Regions from separate parts of the Mesorhizobium sp. M0119 genome, predicted to be linked through region 2. Evidence: predicted binding sites of a transcription regulator. Region 2 holds the regulator's gene; each other region holds the start of a gene.

Region 1 (4,208 bases), on a different contig from region 2:
TCGGCGCCATCTCGACCTCGGCCAGCGCGCTGCTGGCGCTGATCGAGGACCTGCTCGACTATTCCAAGATCGAGGCCGGCCGCTTCGATCCCGAACCGCAGCCGATGTCGGTGCGCGAGATCGCCGACAATGTCATCGAGCTTTTGGCGGCGCGGGCTTTTGCCAAGGATATCGGCCTAGGCTGTCATGTCGAACCCGACGTGCCACAGCTGATCACCGCCGACCCCGGCAGGGTCAGGCAGGTGCTGCTCAACCTTATCGGCAACGCCGTCAAGTTCACCGACAGCGGCGGCGTCCTGGCAAGCATCGCCCGCGTCCGCACCGAAACCACCGACCGCATCCGCTTCACCATCACCGACACCGGCCCCGGTCTGCGCGAGGAGGACATGGAGCGCATCTTCGAGGACTTTGAACAGGCTGACGGCACCTCGACCCGTGCGCATGGCGGTGCCGGCCTCGGTCTTGCCATTTCCAAGCGCCTGGTGACCGCCATGGGCGGCACCATCTCTGTGTCTAGCCGGCTTGGCCAGGGGTCCGAATTCGTCTTCGATATCCCCGCTATTTCCGCCGTCGAGGCGCCGCAGATCCGCCAGGACCCGCTGTCGGGCCGGCATGCGGTGATCGTGTCGAAGAACCTGGTCGAGGCCGAAGCCATCGCCCGCACCATTCGCGCCAATGGCGGCACGGTCGATCTGGCCACCACCGCCGCCCAGGCCACCCCTTTCGCCGAGGGCTGCGACGTGCTGCTGATCGATGCTGCCATGGAGCAAAGCGACGGCAGGCTGCTCGGGCGCCTGCGCCAGGGCGGATTTGCCGATTGCGAGGCGGTGACGCTGATCGCGCCGACCGACCGCGGCATGCTTGGCGAATTCCGTGCCAACGGTTATGCCACCTTCCTGGCGAGGCCGGTGCGCGGCGAGACATTGCTGCGCGTGCTTTTGACCAGCCATGCGCCGGTCATCGCAGAGCCACAACCGCAAAAGCGCGGCGCGCAGGCTGGGCACGCCATTGGCGCCCGCCAGCAGGGCCTGTCGGTGCTGATCGCCGAGGACAACGACATCAACGCCATGCTGGCTCGCGCCACGCTGCTGAAGGCCGGGCATCGCGTGAAAGTGGTCGGCAACGGCAAAGCCGCCGTCGAGGCGGTCATCAGCTCCGGCCACAAGCACCGCTACGACGTGGTGCTGATGGACTTGCACATGCCTGTCATGGACGGTCTGGACGCCATCGCCGCCATCCGCCGTCATGAGGAGGAGACCGCGGTGCCGCCGGTGCCGATCATGGTGCTGTCGGCCGACAGCCAGGAAAAGACCCGCCACGCCGTGCTCGCTCACGGTGCCAGCGGCTTCGTCACCAAGCCGCTCGACCCCGATGCCCTGGTTCATGCGGTCGAAGGGCAAGTGGCCGCCTGAGGCACAACATAGACGGTTGATAGATTACCCAGCCGACGAAGTATTGCCCGCAGAGCCGTATCACGGTACTGTCACAATCCTGTTGCACCTACACCGTATCCCCGTGCCAAGAGGGATGGCTCGAAGGAGAATCACTCGTGCATACAGTCATGCCGGAATGTGATGCTCGGCCGAACGCCAGCGGGCCTTTGCTCGTCGGCCGGAACGCCGATGCCGTCATAAAAGGCGCATCGCTCGGCCGCATCGGCAATCTCGAAGTGCGGCTCGCCCGCAACGAGGCCGAGATCGCTGCCGCGCAGGAAGTGCGCTACCGGGTGTTCTACGACGAGCTTGGTGCCAGGAAGGACCTGTTCCAGATGCAGGACCGCCGCGATGCCGATCGCTTCGATCCCCTCTGCGATCATCTGCTGGTCTTCGATACTTCGCTTTCCGGCCCCGAGCATCGCCGCATCGTCGGCACCTACCGCCTGCTGCGGCAGGAGATTGCCGCGGCCGCCGGCGGCTTCTATTCCGAAGGCGAATTCGAACTGACCAAGCTGATCGCGCGGCATCCCGGCCAGCGCTTCCTCGAGCTCGGCCGCTCCTGCGTTCTGCCGGAATACCGCTCGAAGCGCACCATCGAGGCGCTGTGGCAAGGCATCTGGGCCTATATCAACCATTACGGCATCGGCGTGATGACCGGCTGCGCGTCGTTCCACGGCACTGTGCCGGCGGCACATGCCGAGGCGCTGACCTATCTTGCCCACCACTGCCGGACGAATTCATCGTGGGACGTGCGTGCCGTCGCCGGGCGCTATTGTTCCATGGACCTGATGCCGATCGAGGCCGTTAATGCCAAGGCGGCGATCGCCGCGATGCCGCCGCTCGTCAAGGGCTATCTGCGCGTCGGCGCGCGCATTGGCGACGGCTGCGTCATCGACCGTGAATTCTCGACCGTCGACGTGTTCGTGGTGATGCCGGTCAAGGAGATCGGCGCCCGCTACGTCAATTATTATGGCGGGGAAGCGCAGCGCTTCGCTGCCTGAGTAGGGCAGTAGGGCAGTAGGGGAATAAGGCAGTAGGGGAGTAGGCGGAGAGAAGGCAACGGCCGGAGTAGGCAATTGCTCTACTTTACCCGCGTAGCGTTATTCCCTACTCCCGCACTGCCCTATTCCCCTACTCCCCTAACTTACGCATCCTTCTCAGCCTGTTCGTTGACCGGCCCCGGCTCGACCGGCGCTTCGCTTGCCACATGCTTGGGGCCGCCCTTGGCCACGCCGACCATGGCCGGCCGCAACACGCGCTCGCCGATCGAATAGCCGGGCTGCACGACCTGCACGACCGTGTTGGCCGGTACGTCGGGATTGGGCACCTCGAACATCGCCTGGTGGAAATTCGGATCGAATTTCTCGCCCTCGGGTTCGAGCTTCTTCACGCCGTGACGTTCCAGCGCCGACAGCATGGCGCGCTCGGTGAGCTCGACGCCGTCGATCAACGCCTTGAAACCGGCATCGCCGGACCCCTTGGCCTCCTCCGGGATGGCATCCAGCGCACGGCGCAGATTGTCTGACACCGACAGCATGTCGCGTGCAAAGTTGGCGACCGCGTAGGCGCGCGCATCGTGGACGTCTCGGGCGGTGCGGCGGCGCAAATTCTCCATGTCAGCCGCGACGCGCAGCGCGCGATCCTTCAGCTCTTCGTTTTCCTTCAGAAGCCGCACAAGCGCTTCATAGTCGCCGTCGACGCCGCCTTCCCTTGGCTCCGCGGCAGCCTCGGTCTTCTCGGCTTCGTCGGGCGCGCGTTCGTCTTTTGCCTGGTCGCTCATCGCCGTTTCCCGTCATTTTCGAATGGTGTGGATTTGCGCCCGATATCGAGGTTTAGCGGCCAAAAATCAAGGGGCAAGCGCTACTGCAGCCGCTGCCGCGGCCTGATGGCGGGCCGCGCAAACCTTTCGATTTTAATTCAAACTTTACCGTGACCGCCGGCTTTGCTTGCCAGGCTACTACAATGCGGGAACCATTCCTCCCTTGGAAGAGTTTCGAAGCCGACACAGGATTTTGAGATGATGCCCCGCAGGAACGGCGAAAAACGCGACGGGCTCGCCGCCGATATCCGGCGCCAGCTCGGCACCGAGGCGACCAAGCGCTTTCTGCGCACCTTGCCGGCCTTCCGCACGGAGTCCGATATTCCCGACCGTCTGAAGGAATTGCTCGACCGCCTGGACGGCGTGGAAGCCAAGGTGGTCGCAGGCGGGCGCCGTCGGTAGGCGCCGTTGCCGGCGCCGCGCCCGGCGATTGTGGCCGGCATTCCTTGCTATCGCGCGACATTTACGCGCAGTAACTTTGCGTGATCTCCGCCTTGCGGCAGCGCGCCGCTCCGCCTATGTTTCATGATGAACATGATTTCCCCCGAAGCTGTGGCAAACAGCAAGCGCGCCTGGTTGAAAATCCTGTCGCGCTATAAAAAGCCCGACAGGCGTCGCAGCGCCGTCGAACTCGCCATCACCCTCATCCCCTTCGCCACGCTGTGGGCACTGTCCTCGGCCGCCTATGCCTATGGCCATTGGTGGGGTCTGGTCCTCATCCTTCCGGCAGCCGGCTTTCTGGTGCGGATCTTCATGATCCAGCACGATTGCGGCCACGGGTCCTTCTTTGCCAACCGCTATGCCGACGACTGGATCGGCCGCGTGCTTGGCGTGCTGACGCTGACGCCCTACGATTGCTGGCGCCGCGCCCACGCAACCCATCACGCCAGCGCCGGCAATCTCGACGAGCGCGGCACCGGCGACATCAAGACACTGACCGTCGCCGAATACCG
Region 2 (4,208 bases):
AGGCGTCCTGCGCCAAGATGATCAGTGCGTTGGCGCCCTGCGAGATCAGGCTCTCGACGTCGGTGAGCTGCTTGCCGGGGTTGGACTGTGCGTCGGCGGAAATATACTTGTCGCCGGCGGCCTCGATGGCCGCCTTCATTGCGGCCTCGTCCGTCTTCCAGCGCTCTTCCTGGAAGTTCGACCAGGAAACGCCGATCACCTTGTCTTTAGCCTGCGCCACCGACGCCAGCGCCAGCGTCATGGCGACACCCGCCAGAATGGCGGTCGTGAATTTCTTCATCATATCCTCCCTGCGCCGCGTACGGCGTGACCAATTGGCTCAAAGACCAGCTTAGAAGCTCTAATTTTTTCGAGCCTCGAAAAAATACTGGCCCGATCTCCGGCTGCTGTCAACATCGATTCTGATGGATTTTGATGACTCTGCGAGTTTTTTCGAGCGTCGGAATAAACGATGACAGCGCCACCGGCATCTGACACTATTTGCCTGCATCCGACACTATTTGTCGGACATTACCGACGGCTTCCGGTTCATGAGCGGCCGCGGCAACCGGGAGGAAAGCAAACGATGTCGGTCGGAATCCGCCATGACGATTTGCGCCGGCGCAACCGGGCGATGGTGATCTCGGCGGTGCGCCGGGCCGGCCAGCCATCGCGTACTGAGATCGCAGCAACCACCGGCCTCAGTCATTCGACCATATCGGCGATCTCCTCCGACCTGATACGGGAAGGCATCCTCGCCGAGAGCAAGGCAAGTGAGCCCGTTTCGTTGAAACGCGGTCGTCCGCAGGTCGGCCTCGCCCTCAACCCGGAAGCGGCGGCGGTGCTGACCGTGGTTTTGTCGCTGAATTTCCTGTCGGCCGCCATTATCGACTATGCGGGACAGGTGGTCGCCGAGGAACAGCGCCGGCTGGACACGCTGACCATGCCGCGCGACGAACTGATCCGCGAATGCATGGCCATCGTCCGGCGCCGGCTCGAGGATCCAGACCTTGACGTCCGCAGTGTCGCCCGCATTGCCCTGGCGATTCAGGGCATTACCGACTCCCCTGCACGCGCCCTGCTGTGGTCGCCGATCACGCCGCAGACCGATATCGCCTTTGCCGACATGCTGGAGGACGAATTCGGCATCCCGGCCACGGTGGAGAACGACTGCAATATGATGGCGGTGGCTTTGCGCTGGCGCGATCCGGATCGCTATCGCGACGACTTCATCGCCATCCTGCTTTCGCACGGCATCGGCATGGGGCTGGTGCTCAAGGGCGAGCTGTTCACCGGCACGCATTCCTCGGGCGGCGAGTTTGGCCACATGATCCATCGTCCGGGCGGCGCGCTCTGCCGTTGCGGACGACGCGGCTGCATCGAGGCCTACGCCGGCAATTACGCCATCTGGCGCAACGCCAGGCAGATGAGCGAAGACAGCGAACCCATCGCCGACGTCAGCGACGCCGACATGCGCGCACTGGCGGCCCGGGCACGCGAGAAAGATGGGCCGGAACGCGAGGCCTACCGCAAGGCCGGCGAAGCGCTGGGTTTCGGTCTCGGCTCGCTGTTCGCGCTGATCGATCCGGCGCCGGTCGCGATGGTCGGCGCCAGTGCCGCCGCCTTCGATCTGATCGAGCCGGCCTTGCGCCAGGCCATCGCCCAGACCGCCGGCGGCCAGCATTCGGGCTCGATCTCCTTCGACACCGAACCAAACGAATTGCCGCTGATCCGCGAAGGCTGCGCGATGCGGGCGTTAAGCTTCGTCGACCAGGAGATTTTCGCGCCGGGCGCGCAAATGAGGCCCGGCGTCAGAAAGCACGTAGCCTGACCAGGCGGGTCAATCTTCCCTGATCGCATAACCGGCACCGCGGATGGTGCGGATGACATCCGGCATGCGGCCGTTGTTGACGGCTTTGCGCAGCCGGCCGACATGGACGTCCACTGTGCGTTCGTCGATGTAGATTGTCTCGCCCCAGACATTATCGAGCAACTGGCTGCGCGAGAAGACGCGGCCCGGATGCCGCATCATGAACTCGAGCAGCCGGAATTCGGTCGGCCCGAGCCTGATCTCGCTCTTCTTGCGATAGACCCTGTGCGATTCGCGATCGAGCACGATGTCGCCGACCTTCAGCACGCTGGACAGCACTTCAGGCTTGGCGCGGCGCAGCAGCGCCTTGACCCTGGCCATGAATTCCGGTGTCGAAAACGGTTTGACCAGATAGTCGTCGGCGCCGGTCGAAAGACCGCGCACCCTGTCGCTCTCCTCGCCGCGCGCGGTCAGCATGATGATCGGCAGCCGCTCGGTTTCGGGGCGCACCCGCAACCGGCGGCAGAGCTCGATGCCGGAAACCGCTGGTATCATCCAGTCGAGCACCAGAAGGTCGGGCACATTCTCCTGCAAACGGATCTCGGCTTCGTCGCCGCGTGTCACCACCTCGACCTGGTAGCCTTCGGATTCGAGATTGTAGCGGAGCAGCACACCCAACGGCTCCTCGTCCTCCACCACCATTATGCGTGGTGCGATCATCGGCTGGGCACCCCCATCATGTCACCGGTGCGGACATTGTCGTTTCGTCCTGCTTCGGACGATTGACCGGCAATTGCTCCCCGGTCAGCACATAATACGCATTTTCGGCGATGTTGGTGACATGGTCGCCGATCCGCTCCAGATTCTTGGCGCAGAACAGCAGGTGCGTGCAAGCGGTGATGTTGCGCGGATCTTCCATCATGTAGGTCAACAGCTCGCGGAACACGGACGTGTATTTGACGTCGATGCGCTCGTCGGCGGCACGCAGCTTGGCCAACCCGGCCGCATCGCCTGCAGCATATTCCTCGATGACGCCCTGCACCTGGATGAGCACCAGCTGCGCCATCGCGTCGATGGAATGCGACAGGTCGCGCGGTGTGACGTTGAGGCCGACCGCACTCACACGCTTGGCGATATTCTTGGCAAGGTCGCCGATGCGTTCCAGGTCGCCGGCCATACGGATCGCTCCGACCACATGGCGAAGATCGTGGGCCATCGGCTGGCGTTTGGCGATCAGGGTGATGGCGCGATCGTCCAGTTCGCGCTGACGCGCATCCATGATGGCGTCGTCGGAAACGACGCGTTGCGCCAGCACATTGTCGGAATTCAACAGGGCCTTGGTTGCCCCGCCGACCATCGAACCGGCGAGGTCGGCCATGTCGCGGATCAGCTTGCTGATCTGCTCGAGATCCTCGTCGAAAGAAGCGACTGTGTGTTCGCCCATGGTCCTGTCCTCATATGCATGATCGGAACGGCTCAGCCGAAGCGGCCGGTGATGTAGTCCTGCGTGCGCTTCTCGCGGGGCGACGTGAAGATCTTCTCGGTCCGGTCGAACTCGACCAGTTCACCCAGATACATGAAGGCGGTCTGGCGCGACACGCGCGCCGCCTGCTGCATGTTGTGGGTGACGATGACGATCGTGTAGTCGGCTTGCAATTCGTCGATCAGTTCCTCGATCTTTGCGGTCGACAACGGGTCGAGTGCGGACGCCGGTTCGTCGAGCAGAATGACTTCCGGCTTCACGGCCACGGTGCGGGCGATGCAGAGCCGCTGCTGCTGGCCGCCGGACAGGCTCAAGCCGCTGGCGTTGAGCTTGTCCTTGACCTCGCTCCACAGCGCGGCGCGCTTCAATGCCTGTTCGACGCGGCCGTCCATCTCGGATTTGCCGAGATTCTCATAGAGCCTGACGCCGAAGGCGATGTTCTCGTAGATCGACATCGGGAACGGTGTCGGCTTCTGGAACACCATGCCGATCTTGGTCCTCAGGAGGTTGAGATCCTGCGACCGGTCGAGAATGTTCTGGCCGTCGAGCAGCACCTGGCCCTCGGCCGTCTGTTTCGGGTAGAGCTCGTAGATGCGGTTGAACACACGCAGCAGCGTCGATTTCCCGCAGCCCGAAGGCCCAATGAAGGCCGTGACACTGCGCTCGGGCAGCGACAGGCTGATGTCCTTTAGCGCCTTGCTCTGGCCGTAGTAGAAGTTGAGGTTCTTGACCTCGATCTTCGTCTTCTCGGCGACCGTTTCGGTCATCGTCATGTCCGGGGACAACATCTGTGTCATCTGTCCTCTCTGCGTCCGGTAAGGCTGCGGGCGAGGATGCTCAAGCCCAGAACCGTCAGGGTGATTATGAGTGCGCCGGTCCACGCCAGCTGCTGCCATTCCTCGTAAGGGCTGAGAGCGAACTGGAAGATGGTCACCG
Region 3 (4,208 bases), on a different contig from region 2:
GCCCGCGGCAAGCTCGGGGTCAAGCAGCCGGTGGGTATAGTCGAAGGTCGGGCCGAGCAGCTGGCCGCCGGGCAGGTCCTTGTAGGTCGCCGAAACGCGCCGCTCCACCAGCATCGCGCCGGTGTCGATCGCCCTGGTGTAGCCGAAGCGCGGCAGCGTGGTGCGATAGGCGCGAACCAGGAAGATCGCCTCGATCATGTCGCCGCGCGCCTGAACGATGGCCAGTGCCGCCAGTTCGCGATCATAAAGCGAACCTTCGCTCATCACCCGGTCGACGCCGAGCGCCAACTGCTCGACGATCTGGTCGAGGCGAAGTGCCGGCACCGATCGGTCGCCGCGCCGGCGGTCGGCGAGCAGTTTGTGAGCATTGCGAATGGCCGCTTCGCCACCCTTTACCGCGACGTACATGCTACGCCTCCATCGTCTTGATGCGCGTCGTGCGCGGCAGGCAGGCAATTGCGTCGGATGTGGCGAGGATGATGTCGACGCCACGCGGAAAGCGCTGGTTGTTCTGCTTCCATTGCTCGACGAAATGGCGCGGCATTTGCGCCGGCGCGATCGTCGCCGTCTTCTCGATGCCCGCGCCTTCGAGCAGCAGCGGAGCGCCGGAGACGAGATCGCCGACCTCGAGGATCAGCGTCGTGGAGCGATCGGGATAATCCTGGGTGCCTTGCGAAAATCCGTCGAGCGCCATCATCTCGGCCGGCGTGGCGATCAGCGCGAAATGCGCGTCGGCCGGGGTGTTGGCCAGCGGCGCGCCGGTATGGAAGCCGAGCCAGGATTTCACCGCCGCTGACCCTTGCAAAGCCGGGTCGAGCCAGAGCGGCGTGTCGTTGTCGCACAGCGCCAGCGCAATGGCACCGGCGGTGGCCGATAGCGGCGCCGGCGGCTGGGCGAGGGCCGGCAGCGGCTGCACGCTGCCCGGCCGCGCCATCGCATCCATGACGGCGCGGAATACGGTCTGGGCATTGAATACTGGATCGGCGAAGCCGCCTTCAATGGATTCAGTGGCGATATCCATCAGTCTTCTCCGCGCACCATGGTGAAGAAATCGACCTTGGTCGCCGCCGTCTCGGCGCGGCGCTGTTCACGCGCCTTGGCCAGTGCCGCTTGCAAGGGCGCGACGATCCTGGTCTCGACCTCGTTGCGGTGGGCTGGATCCTGCCAGAGCGCGTCGGCGATTGCCGCCAGCCTTGCCTTCTGCTTGTCGCGGCCGAGCGCGTAGCAGTGGCCGACATGGCCGGACGCAAGCCGCACCGTGGCACGGGTGACCGTCGCCTCGCCGACATTGAAGGGCGCGCCGCCGCCGCCAATGCGGCCACGCACCGTAACCAGGCCGGTTTCGGGGCCACGCAGAAGTTCCGCCTCAGAAGGCAGGCCGGCTTCGTCCCACAGACGGACGATGTCGTCGCCGGCCGATTGGGCCAGCGTCGCCATCACGGCCTTGCGCTCGGCCTGCTCTCGCGCTTCCCGTCCTCGCATGGCCGGTGCTCCTCGTCTGCGTTCATTTGTCTATTGATATAGACAATTATACAAATTATATCTATTTTCTAATGCGTGTCCATGACGAGTGCATGACACGAGGAAAATGTCTGGGGCAAAAAGATCGGGGGCGGAAATGATCGGGCAGCCCAGCAGCATCGAGCGGCGCAGCGGTGTCGCGCTGTGGCGGCAGATCGCCGACCAGATCCTGTATTCGATCGCCGTCGGCGATTTTCCCGAGAATGCCGCGCTGCCGCCGGAGGTGGCACTTGCCGGACGCTATGGCGTCAACCGCCACACGGTGCGCAGCGCCATCGCAGCGCTGGTGCAGGAGGGTGTGCTCAGGGCAGAGCAGGGGCGCGGCACCTTCGTGCTGTCGCGCAGGCGGCTGTCCTATCCGATCGGCGCCCGCACCCGCTTTTCCGAGGGATTGCAAGGACAGGCGTCAGAGCGGCATATCACCTTGCTCGCGTCATCGGTAGAGCCGGCCAACCGTCGTGTCGCAGAGGGCTTAGGCCTTGCGAAGGGGGCCGATGTGATACGCCTGGAAACGCGCGGCGAAGCCGATGGAGTGCCGGTGTCCCGCGCTGCCGGCTGGTTCGAGGCCAGGCGCTTTGCCGGCATCGATGCCGCCATGGCGGAAACCGGTTCGATCACCGCATCGCTGGCACGTTTCGGCATCGACGACTATCTCCGGCAATCGACCGTGCTGTCGGCGCGCCATGCGGATGCCGCCGACCTTGCGGACCTCGAGCTGCAGCCCGGCGCCATCGTGCTGGTGACGGTCGCCGTCAACGTGACGCCCGACGGTCAGCCTATCCAGTTTTCGGAGTCGCGTTTCCCGGCCGAGCGGATCGAGCTCAAACTGTCGGCGCTCTAAGATGCGCCAGCCCTGGCATCATCCGACCTGAATGACAGCCTTGATCAGGCCGGACTTCTCATGCGCCCAGCGGGCGAGGTCACGCGGCGTCTCGCCAAGCGTGGTGCGGTGCGTCACAAGCTTTGCCAGGGGCACCGCGCCGTTGCGGATCGAGGCAGCGACATGGTCGAAATCGGCGCGCAGGGCGTTGCGGCTGCCGATCAGCATCATCTCGCGCTTGTGGAATTCGGGATCGGAAAAGGCGATGTCGTCCTTGACGACGCTGACCAGGACCAGCGCGCCGCCATGCGCGACATGGGCGAAGGCCGACTGCACCGACCGGGTGTTGCCGGTGGCATCGAAAACCACGTCGAAGCCGTCGCCGCCGGTTGCTTCCCGCACCAGGTCGGCAGCAGCGCCCCGCGAGCCGTCGAGGGTCGCGAAGCCGAGTTCGCTTTCGGCGAAACCCAGCCTCTCCGCACTCATGTCGAGCAGCGTCACGTCGAGCCCGGCGATGCGGGCGAACAGCGCCGTGCCGAGCCCGATCGGGCCGGCGCCGATGACCAGCGTGCGCGCACCTGGATCAGCCAGCGAGCGCCGCACGGCATGGGCGCCGATCGCCAGGAATTCGACGGCGGCGGCATCGGCCAGCGACAGGCCGTTTGCCGGATAAAGATTTTGCGCCGGCACCAGGATCTGCTCGCACATGGCGCCGTCGCGGTGGACGCCGAGCACCTCGATCCTGACGCAGCAATTCGGCTTGCCTTGCCGGCAGGCGATGCATTTGCCGCAGGCGAGATAGGGATTGACGATCACCGCTTCGCCGACGGCGAGATCGACGTCCTCGCCAACCTCGATCACGGTGCCGGAAACCTCGTGGCCCATGACGCGGGGATAGGCGAGGAACGGGTGCTTGCCTTCGAAGATGTGATAGTCGGTGCCGCAGATGCCGACATGGCTGACGGCGACCAGCGCCCAGCCGGCGGGGGGCGCGCCAGGCGCCGGGCGGTCTTCGAGGACAAGTTCGCCGGGCGAGCGGCAGACGACGGCTTTCATGCTTCAATCCAGTCGGTTCATGGCACCGCCGGCTCTGCTGTCGCGAGGCCGGCGGTTGTTGGGAGGCGGTCTATTTGCCGCGACGGCGCAGCCCGTCGAAATAGACGATGACGATGATCAGCACGCCGGTGATGATGCGCTGCCAGAAGGCGTTGACGTTGAGCAGATTGGCGCCGTTGTTGATGGTGGCAAGGATGAAGGCGCCGAGCAGCGGCCCGTGCACCGAGCCGACAGCGCCGAACAGCGAGGTGCCGCCGATCACCGAGGAGGCGATCGCCTGCAATTCCCAGCCCTCGGCCTGCGTCGGATTGCCGATGCCGATGCGCGACGCGAGCAGCACGCCGACGAAGGCCGCACACAGCCCCGACAGCGTGTAGGCCATGTAGATGGTGCGCTGGACGTTGACGCCCGACAGACGCGACGCCTCGGCGTTGGAGCCGACAGAGAACAGATAGCGGCCCCAGCGGCTGTGGTGCAGGAAGATGTAGGCCGGGATGCCGACCAGGATCACCATCCAGAACAGATTGGGGACGCCGACGAAGGAACTGCGCGAGAACGTCTGGAAGGCGTCGTTGTTGATCGAGATCGAGTTGCCGTTGGTCATCAACAGACCGATGCCGCGCAGCGAGGTCAGCGTCGCCAGGGTGATGATGAAGGGTGGCAGGCCCATCTTGACGATGCCGAAGCCATGGAACATGCCGATGGCGACGCCGACCAGCAAGGTGATCAGGATGGCGAGGAAAACCGGTGTGCCGGCGTTGATCAGCATCGCGACGATGACGGTGGCGAAGCCAACCACGGCGCCGACGGA

What was found. Region 2 encodes PhoB, which activates phosphate uptake and scavenging genes when phosphate is short. Its sites were predicted from a motif close to TGTCATNNANCTGTCAT; they were not measured.
Region 1: a site for PhoB is predicted at 1,482-1,498, ahead of olsB (l-ornithine N(alpha)-acyltransferase). Genes of this name have one in related genera too.
Region 3: a site for PhoB is predicted at 1,564-1,580, ahead of phnF (phosphonate metabolism transcriptional regulator PhnF). Genes of this name have one in related genera too.

What each region holds. Positions count from the first base shown of each region.
Region 1 covers NZ_JAMYTU010000035.1:41,580-45,787, reverse strand. Annotated here, with positions in the region: gene NKJ40_RS24850 (PAS domain-containing hybrid sensor histidine kinase/response regulator) at 1-1,412, shown strand, start outside; gene olsB (l-ornithine N(alpha)-acyltransferase) at 1,562-2,437, shown strand; gene grpE (nucleotide exchange factor GrpE) at 2,581-3,216, opposite strand; gene NKJ40_RS24835 (hypothetical protein) at 3,454-3,657, shown strand; gene NKJ40_RS24830 (fatty acid desaturase) at 3,784-4,208, shown strand, end outside.
Region 2 covers NZ_JAMYTU010000055.1:8,822-13,029, reverse strand. Annotated here, with positions in the region: gene xylF (D-xylose ABC transporter substrate-binding protein) at 1-280, opposite strand, end outside; gene NKJ40_RS28755 (ROK family protein) at 566-1,810, shown strand; gene phoB (phosphate regulon transcriptional regulator PhoB) at 1,820-2,509, opposite strand; gene phoU (phosphate signaling complex protein PhoU) at 2,526-3,233, opposite strand; gene pstB (phosphate ABC transporter ATP-binding protein PstB) at 3,266-4,069, opposite strand; gene pstA (phosphate ABC transporter permease PstA) at 4,066-4,208, opposite strand, start outside.
Region 3 covers NZ_JAMYTU010000068.1:4,008-8,215, forward strand. Annotated here, with positions in the region: gene NKJ40_RS30425 (carbon-phosphorus lyase complex subunit) at 1-408, opposite strand, end outside; gene phnH (phosphonate C-P lyase system protein PhnH) at 410-1,021, opposite strand; gene phnG (phosphonate C-P lyase system protein PhnG) at 1,021-1,482, opposite strand; gene phnF (phosphonate metabolism transcriptional regulator PhnF) at 1,619-2,362, shown strand; gene NKJ40_RS30445 (zinc-binding alcohol dehydrogenase family protein) at 2,381-3,397, opposite strand; gene NKJ40_RS30450 (ABC transporter permease) at 3,468-4,208, opposite strand, start outside.